Linked DNA regions of Streptomonospora nanhaiensis. The protein of the gene in region 2 binds, or shares a complex with, the protein of the main gene of each other region. Links are inferred from orthologs where the notes say so. Each region holds a gene or a part of one and is shown on either strand. Other genes may lie near its edges.

The links.
Region 1: the proteins of uvrA (region 2) and mfd are in contact, whole or in part, in a crystal structure (PDB 4DFC), measured with the Escherichia coli proteins. The link is inferred for Streptomonospora nanhaiensis from one-to-one orthologs.

What each region holds. Positions count from the first base shown.
Region 1 is NZ_JACCFO010000001.1:2,777,829-2,782,306, reverse strand. What follows is about bases 196-4,371. They hold mfd (transcription-repair coupling factor), read right to left. Parts: upstream 4,014-4,371; coding sequence 396-4,013; downstream 196-395. In the rest of the region: HNR12_RS11905 (Wzz/FepE/Etk N-terminal domain-containing protein), read right to left, coding at 1-18. UniProt on the Escherichia coli protein: Couples transcription and DNA repair by recognizing RNA polymerase (RNAP) stalled at DNA lesions. Mediates ATP-dependent release of RNAP and its truncated transcript from the DNA, and recruitment of nucleotide excision repair machinery to the damaged site.
Region 2 is NZ_JACCFO010000001.1:5,824,564-5,828,233, reverse strand. The notes cover bases 261-3,628. They hold uvrA (excinuclease ABC subunit UvrA), read right to left. Parts: upstream 3,296-3,628; coding sequence 461-3,295; downstream 261-460. Other genes in these bases: HNR12_RS25640 (TerC family protein), read right to left, coding at 3,538-3,628; HNR12_RS25650 (RDD family protein), read right to left, coding at 261-404. Outside these bases: more of HNR12_RS25650, read right to left, coding at 1-260; more of HNR12_RS25640, read right to left, coding at 3,629-3,670. UniProt on the Escherichia coli protein: The UvrABC repair system catalyzes the recognition and processing of DNA lesions. UvrA is an ATPase and a DNA-binding protein. A damage recognition complex composed of 2 UvrA and 2 UvrB subunits scans DNA for abnormalities.

The DNA.
Region 1 (4,478 bases), 3.0 Mb from region 2 along the record:
TCCGGCGGCGGTGTCCATGCGGGCTCCGCTCCTTTCAGCGACTACCACGGTTAGTACATTGACGAGCACTAAGGGTAGTCGTATTCGCCGCACAGGTGCATGACGCGCGCAGGGAAAACCCCTGTTGAATGTTTATGCAGGTCAACAAGGGGTCAGGAGAGGGAGATCCCGCGTGCCCTGTGGATAACGGCCTCGGGACGCCGGCCGGGCGCCCCCGAATGGGAGTAAGGGCGGGTGACGGCAATTCCGCAAAGAGGCGAAAAACCGCCTCTAACGCAGGAATCATCCCAGTTCAGCAAGGTGCTCCCCGCGCACGCGGGGATGGTCCCCCGGCGGGGCCGAAGACGGCCTGGGGCGCCCTCGAAAACGAGGGCGCCCCAGGCGTGCCACCTACTTCAGCGCTGAGCCGACGCATCCGCCTTCCGGCGGGACGGTTCGAACAGGGCCTCCACCAGGTCGGTGCACCACTTCAGCAGCTCCAGGTCGCGGAGCTGGCGGCCGCCGATGCCGCCGGACTTGGGGACCGGGACCAGCAGGGTGCGGGCCGGCTCCTTGTAGACCGACTTGGGGTACAGCCGGCGCAGCCGCAGCTGCTGGGACTCCCGCAGCTCCGCCGGGGCGAAGCGGATCTGGGTGCCCTGGAGCACCACGTCCGTCAGCCCCGCGCTTTTGGCCAGCACCCGGAACCGGGCCACCGCCAGCAGGTTGTCCACCGGCTGCGGCGGCGGGCCGTAGCGGTCGACCAGCTCCTCCCGCGCGGCCGCGATGTCGGCCTCGCTGGTGACCCCGGCGATCCGCTTGTACGCCTGGAGCCGCAGCCGCTCGCCCGGCACGTAGTCGTGCGGAATGTGGGCGTCGATGGGCAGCTCCACCTTGGTCTCGGGCTCGTCGCCCGCCGTGGGGTCGCCCTTGAGCTCCCGCACCGCCTCGCCGACCATGCGCACGTACAGGTCGAACCCGACCCCCGCGATGCTGCCCGACTGCTCGGCGCCCAGGATGTTGCCCGCGCCCCGGATCTCCAGGTCCTTCATCGCCACGTACATGCCCGCGCCGGTCTCGGTGTGCTGGGCGACCGTGGCCAGCCGCTCGTGGGCGGTCTCGGTCAGCGGCTTCTCCGGCGGGTACAGGAAGTAGGCGTAGGCGCGTTCGCGCCCGCGCCCGACACGGCCGCGCAGCTGGTGCAGCTGCGAGAGCCCGTAGGTGTCGGCGCGGTCCACGATCAGCGTGTTGGCGTTGGGCACGTCGAGCCCGGACTCCACGATCGTCGTGGAGACCAGCACGTCGTAGTTCTTCTCCCAGAAGTCGATCATCACCCGTTCGAGCTGCTGCTCGTTCATCTGCCCGTGGGCGTAGGCGATGCGGGCCTCGGGGACCAGCCTGCTCAGCGACGCCGCGACCCGGTCGATCGAGGCGACCCGGTTGTGCACGAAGAACACCTGGCCCTCGCGCATCAGCTCGCGCCGGATGGCGGCGGCGATCTGCTTCTCCTCGTAGGGCCCCACGAAGGTGAGCACCGGGTGGCGCTCCTCGGGCGGGGTGAGGATGGTGGTCATCTCGCGGATGCCCGTCAGCCCCATCTCCAGCGTGCGGGGGATCGGCGTGGCCGACATCGCCAGCACGTCGACCTGGGTGCGCAGCCGCTTCAGCGCCTCCTTGTGCTCGACGCCGAACCGCTGCTCCTCGTCGATGATGACCAGGCCCAGGTTCTTGAACTTGGTCTCGCTGGAGAGCAGCCGGTGGGTGCCGATCACGACGTCGATCTCGCCGCGCCGCAGCCCCTCGCGGGTGGCCTCGACCTCGCCGTCGGTCTGGAACCGCGACATGGGCTTGACGCTCACCGGGAAGGACGCGTAGCGCTCGGTGAAGGTGGACATGTGCTGCTGCACCAGCAGCGTGGTGGGCACCAGCACCGCCACCTGCTTGCCGTCCTGCACCGCCTTGAACGCCGCGCGGACCGCGACCTCGGTCTTGCCGTAGCCGACGTCGCCGCAGATCAGCCGGTCCATGGGGACCGGCTTCTCCATGTCGCGCTTGACCTCCTCGATCGCGGCGAGCTGGTCGGGGGTCTCGACGTAGGGGAAGGCGTCCTCCAGTTCGCGCTGCCAGGGGGTGTCGGGCGCGAACGCGTGGCCGGGCGACGCCTGGCGGGCGGAGTACAGCCGGATGAGGTCGCCGGCGATCTCGCGGACGACCTTGCGGGCGCGGCTCTTGGCCTTGGACCAGTCGGCGCCGCCCATCTTCGACAGCGTGGGGGCCTCGCCGCCGACGTAGCGGGTGACCTCGTCGAGCTGGTCGGTGGGCACGAACAGCCGGTCGCCGGGCTGGCCGCGCTTGGTGGCGGCGTACTCGATGACCAGGTAGTCGCGGGTGGCGCCCTGGACGCTGCGGCTGACCATCTCGATGTAGCGGCCCACGCCGTGCTGCTCGTGCACCACGTAGTCGCCGGACTTGAGCTGGAGCGGGTCGACGGTGCCGCGCCGCCGGCTCGGCATCTTGCGCATGTCGCGCGTGGAGGACTTCTGCCCGGCCAGGTCGGTCTCGGTGAGCACCACCAGGCGCACCGACCGCCAGACGAACCCGTGGTCGATCAGCCCGGTGGTGACCGTGGCCACGGCGGGGTCGGGCGGGGTGTCGACGTCGCCGCGCAGCTGGGCGCCCAGCCCGGCGTCGCGGAGCATGGCGACCAGCCGCTCGGCGGGGCCGTGGCCCGGGGTCAGCAGCACCACGCGCCAGCTGTCGTGCAGCCAGGACTTGACGTCGGCGAGCGCGCGCTCGGTGTCGCCCCGGTAGGCCTCGGCGGCCGAGGCGCCCAGCTCCAGACCGGGCTCGTCGGCGTCGTCGGTGTCCCCGGTGCCGCCCTCGGCGCGGCCCGCGCGGGGCCCGGCCTCGAACGGCGAGATGGACCACCACGGCAGCCCCAGTTCGGCGGCGTCGGAGCGGACCTCGGCGATGGACCTGTAGGCGGACCCGCCGAGGTCGATCGGCGCCTCGCCGCCGGAGGCGGCGTTGATCCACGAGGCGTCGAGGAACTCGCGGCTGGTGGCCTCCAGTTCGACGGCGCGGGTGCGGATGCGCTCGGGGTCGCAGCCCACGATGTGGGCGCCCTCGGGCAGGTAGGTGAACAGCGACTCCATGCGGTCGGCCAGGACGGGCGCGAACGCCTCCATGCCCTCGACCGCGACGCCGTCGGCGAGCTTGTCGAGGACCTCGGCCAGGGCCGGGTGCTCCGCGGCCAGCCGGCGGGCGCGCTCGCGCACGTCGTCGGTGAGCAGGAGCTCGCGGCAGGGCGGCGCGAACAGCCCGGACGCGGCCTCGGACTGGCCCTCGCCGATGGAGCGCTGGTCGGCGACCTGGAAGTAGCGGATCTCCTCGACCTGGTCGCCCCAGAACTCCAGCCGCAGCGGGTGCTCCTCGGTGGGCGGGAAGACGTCGAGGATGCCGCCGCGCACCGCGAGGTCGCCGCGCTTCTCGACCAGGTCGACGCGGGCGTAGCCGGCCTCGACCAGCGCCGCCACGACGTCCTCCAGCGCGACCTCGTCGCCCTGGCGCACGCGCACGGGGGTGAGGTCGCCCAGCCCGCCCACCAGCGGCTGCAGCACGCTGCGGATGGGGGCGACCACCACGCGCAGCGGCGCGGTCAGGGGGTCGGCGGGGTCGGGGTGGGCCAGGCGGCGCAGCACGGCCAGCCGCTGGCCGACGGTGTCGGAGCGCGGCGAGAGCCGTTCGTGCGGCAGGGTCTCCCAGGCCGGGAACAGCGCCACGGAGTCGGAGGGCAGCAGCGACCCCAGCGCCTCGGAGAGGTCTCCGGCCTCGCGTTCGGTGGCGGTGATGGCCAGCACCGGACGCGCGGCGCCCACCGGGGCGTCGGCGGCCAGCGCAGCGATCAGGAACGGCCGCAGCGACGGCGGCGCGACCAGGTCCAGGCGGGGATCGTGACCGCCGCGTGCGGTGTTGATCGCGGAGTTGAGTGCCGGGTCGTCGGCGACGACCGCGAGAAGTCCTGAAAGGCTCATATCACCAGGTAAGAGGCTGTGGCGGTGGTGCCGGCGGTACCGGCCAGGCTGCGGTCCGCGGCTCGTGCCGGGGGCCGGCGGCCGGGAACGCCGTGGGGGCGCGGGTGCGGCGCGCGGGCGGCGCGCAGCGGGCCCCGGCGACCGGCGCGCTCAGGCGCGAGGGGCCCCGTGGGCAAGACTACGCCGCCGACCGCTCGCGGGGGCACCGTGTCGCGGTTCGGTCGTGTGGCCCGGGTCATGTCCCTCCTTCTGGCCGCCGAGGGCCGCCGTGCGTGCCGGGTGGGTGCGGTGTGCGCCGGGTGGGCCGGGTGTCCCGCCGGTCGGGTGCTTCCAGCGCGCGGCCCGTGGTGGAGAGGTCGTGCGGGAGGCGGCCGGTCGGGTCGCGGGACGAAGGGCGATCACCTCACGTAACGACCGTCGGGGGCGCCATGTTCCCGTCGCAGGTGTGTCCCCGCCCTTCTCCGC
Region 2 (3,670 bases):
GACACCACCAGGCCCAGGAAGCTGACCACCGGGACGAAGTTGAGCAGCACCGACACGTACAGGATGGAGGAGCGCTTGAGCACGGCCACCGCGCCCGCGCGCGGCGCGCCCACCACCGGCTCGGCCTCGACCACGCGCAGCCGCAGCAGCAGCTTGCCCGGGGTGGCGCCGTAGACGGCGGTGAAGGCGGCCTCGTAGCCCAGGTAGAGCGCGAACAGCCCCACCGACAGCAGCAGGGTGGGCAGGACGTCCATGCGCAGGGGGTCGTCGGCGCCGGGCACGGTGCTGACCACCGCGGCGGTGACGAGCATGCCGATGGCGCCCAGGACGATTACGTCGACCAGCCGGGCCAGGATGCGGCGGCCGAGTGCGGCCGGCCGTTCGGCGGGGGTGTCCTGGCTCATGGTCGCTGTGCTCCTTTGCTGTCGGCGCGGCGGCCGGGGCGCCGCCGCGCCCGCCGCTAGACGATCTGGGCGAGGAAGTGCCCGGTGTAGGACTCCTCGACCTTGGCGACCTCCTCGGGGGTGCCGGTGGCCACCACGGTGCCGCCGCGCGATCCCCCCTCGGGGCCCATGTCGATGATGTAGTCGGCGGTCTTGATCACGTCGAGGTTGTGCTCGATGACGATGACCGTGTTGCCGCTGTCGGCAAGGCGGTTGAGCACGCCCAGCAGCTTGCGGATGTCCTCGAAGTGCAGGCCGGTGGTGGGCTCGTCCAACACGTAGACGGTACGCCCCGTGGAGCGGCGCTGGAGTTCGGCCGCGAGCTTCACCCGCTGGGCCTCGCCACCGGAGAGGGTGGTGGCGGGCTGGCCCAGCCGCACGTAGCCCAGGCCGACGTCGTTGAGGGTCTGCATGTGCCGGCGGATCGCGGAGATGGGCTCGAAGAAGTCCAGCGCCTCCTCGATCGGCATGTCGAGCACGTCGGCGATGGTCTTGCCCTTGTAGTGGACGTCGAGGGTCTCGCGGTTGTAGCGGGCGCCGTGGCAGACCTCGCAGGGCACGTAGACGTCGGGCAGGAACTGCATCTCGATCTTGATCGTGCCGTCGCCGGCGCACGCCTCGCACCGGCCGCCCTTGATGTTGAACGAGAAGCGGCCCGGCTGGTAGCCGCGCATCTTGGCCTCGGTGGTCTGCGCGAAGAGCTTGCGGATGTGGTCGAAGACCCCGGAGTAGGTGGCCGGGTTGGAGCGCGGGGTGCGGCCGATGGGGCTCTGGTCGACGTGCACGACCTTGTCGACCTGGTTGAGGCCGTTGACGCGGGTGTGGCGGCCGGGCACCGAGCGCGCGCCGTTCAACTCCTTGGCCAGCGCCTTGTACAGGATCTCGTTGACCAGGGTGGACTTGCCCGAGCCCGAGACGCCGGTGACGGCGGTGAACACGCCCAGGGGGAACGCGACGTCGATGTTCTTGAGGTTGTTCTCGCGGGCGCCCTTGACCACGAGTTCGCGGCCCTTGGCGCGCGGCCGGCGGACCTCGGGGACCTCGATGCGGCGGCGCCCGGTGAGGTAGTCGCCGGTCATCGAGGTGGTGCTGTTGAGGAGGTCGTTGACGGTGCCCGAGACGACGACCTCGCCGCCGTGCTCGCCGGCGCCGGGACCGATGTCGACCACCCAGTCGGCGGCGCGGATGGTGTCCTCGTCGTGCTCGACCACGATGAGGGTGTTGCCGATGTCGCGCAGCCGCTGGAGGGTCTCCAGCAGCCGGAAGTTGTCACGCTGGTGCAGGCCGATGGAGGGCTCGTCCAGGACGTAGAGGACGCCCACCAGGCCCGACCCGATCTGGGTGGCCAGGCGGATGCGCTGGGCCTCGCCGCCCGACAGGGAGCCGGCGGACCGCTCCAGGGAGAGGTAGTCCAGGCCGACGTCGAGCAGGAACCCGAGCCGGGCGTTGATCTCCTTGAGCACCTGGGCGGCGATGACCTGCTCGCGCTCGCTCAGCTTGAGGTCGCGCAGGAAGGCGGCGCACTCGCTGAGCGGCAGGGCGCTGACGTCGGCGATGGAGGAGCCGCCCACGGTCACGGCCAGCACCACCGGCTTGAGGCGGCGGCCCTGGCAGCTGGGGCAGGGCACGGTGCGCATGAAGCCTTCGAGGCGCTCGCGCCCGGAGTCGCTCTCGCTCTCGGAGTGGCGGCGCTTCACCCAGGGGATGACGCCCTCGAAGTTGGTGTAGTAGGAGCGGGTGCGGCCGTAGCGGTTGCGGTAGCGCACGTGCACCTGGGTGTCGTGGCCCTCCAGCAGGGCCTTGCGGGCGGCCTTGGGCAGCCGCTCCCAGGGGGTGTCCATGTCGAAGCCGATGGCGTCGCCCACGGCCTGGATGAGGCGGCCGAAGTACTCCAGGGCGTGCCCGCCCGACCACACCGCGATGGCGCCCTCGTTGAGGGTCTTGGCGGGGTCGGGGACCAGGAGTTCGGGGTCGACCTCCATGCGGGTGCCCAGGCCGGCGCAGTCGGGGCAGGCGCCGTAGGGCGAGTTGAAGGAGAAGGACCGCGGCTCCAGCTCCTCGAAGGAGAGGTCGTCGTAGGGGCAGTAGAGGTGCTCGGAGAACACCTTCTCGCGCTCGGGGTTGTCCTCGGGCTCGTCGACGAAGTCGAGCACGATGGTGCCGCCGGCCAGCTGCAGCGCGGTCTCGACGGAGTCGGTGAGCCGCTTCTGGGCGGACCCCTTGACGGTGAGCCGGTCGACCACGACGGAGATGTCGTGCTTCTCGTACTTCTTGAGCGCGGGGGCCTCGTCGAGGCGGACAAGGGTGCCGTCGACCATGGCGCGGGTGAAGCCCTTGGTCTGGAGGTCCTTGAACAGCTCGGTGTACTCGCCCTTGCGGCCGCGCACCACCGGCGCCAGCACCTGGAAGCGGGTGCCCTCGGGGAGCTCCAGGACGCGGTCGACGATCTGCTGGGGGGTCTGGCGGGCGATCTCACGCCCGCACTCGGGGCAGTGCGGCACGCCGATGCGCGCCCACAGCAGGCGCAGGTAGTCGTAGACCTCGGTGATGGTGCCGACGGTGGAGCGGGGGTTGCGGCTGGTGGACTTCTGGTCGATGGAGACCGCCGGGGACAGGCCCTCGATGAAGTCGACGTCGGGCTTGTCCATCTGGCCGAGGAACTGCCGGGCGTAGGCCGACAGCGACTCCACGTAGCGGCGCTGGCCCTCGGCGAAGATGGTGTCGAAGGCCAGGGAGGACTTGCCCGATCCCGACAGCCCCGTGAACACGATCATGGAGTCGCGCGGCAGGTCGAGCTTGACGTCCTTGAGGTTGTGCTCCCGGGCGCCCCGGATCACCAGCTCTTCGGCCATGTGGTTCATCAGCCCTTTCGGGATCGGCTCGCGCGTTCGGCGGCGGGCGGAGGGCCCGGCGCGAGGTTGGCGCGGTGGCATGGGGCAGACCGAGGACGATGGCTCGGTGCCGACCGCGGCGCGGGTCCGGACCTGTCAACGGTAACGAACCGGCCGAGGAGAAACTTCCGCCCCAGGCAGCGCCGCCCCCGGCCCTGGGGCCGGGGGCAACCACTATAGACGAACAGCCGTTCGAGTGCGGGTCACTCGCCGGAACCGCCGCGGACACCGCTTCCGGTGGGCTCGGGCTCCTTGCCCGGCTTCGAACGGGACTGGAACAGGCTGGCCACGACGGTGATGGTCATCACGCCGCAGATGACGCCCAGCGACAGGCCC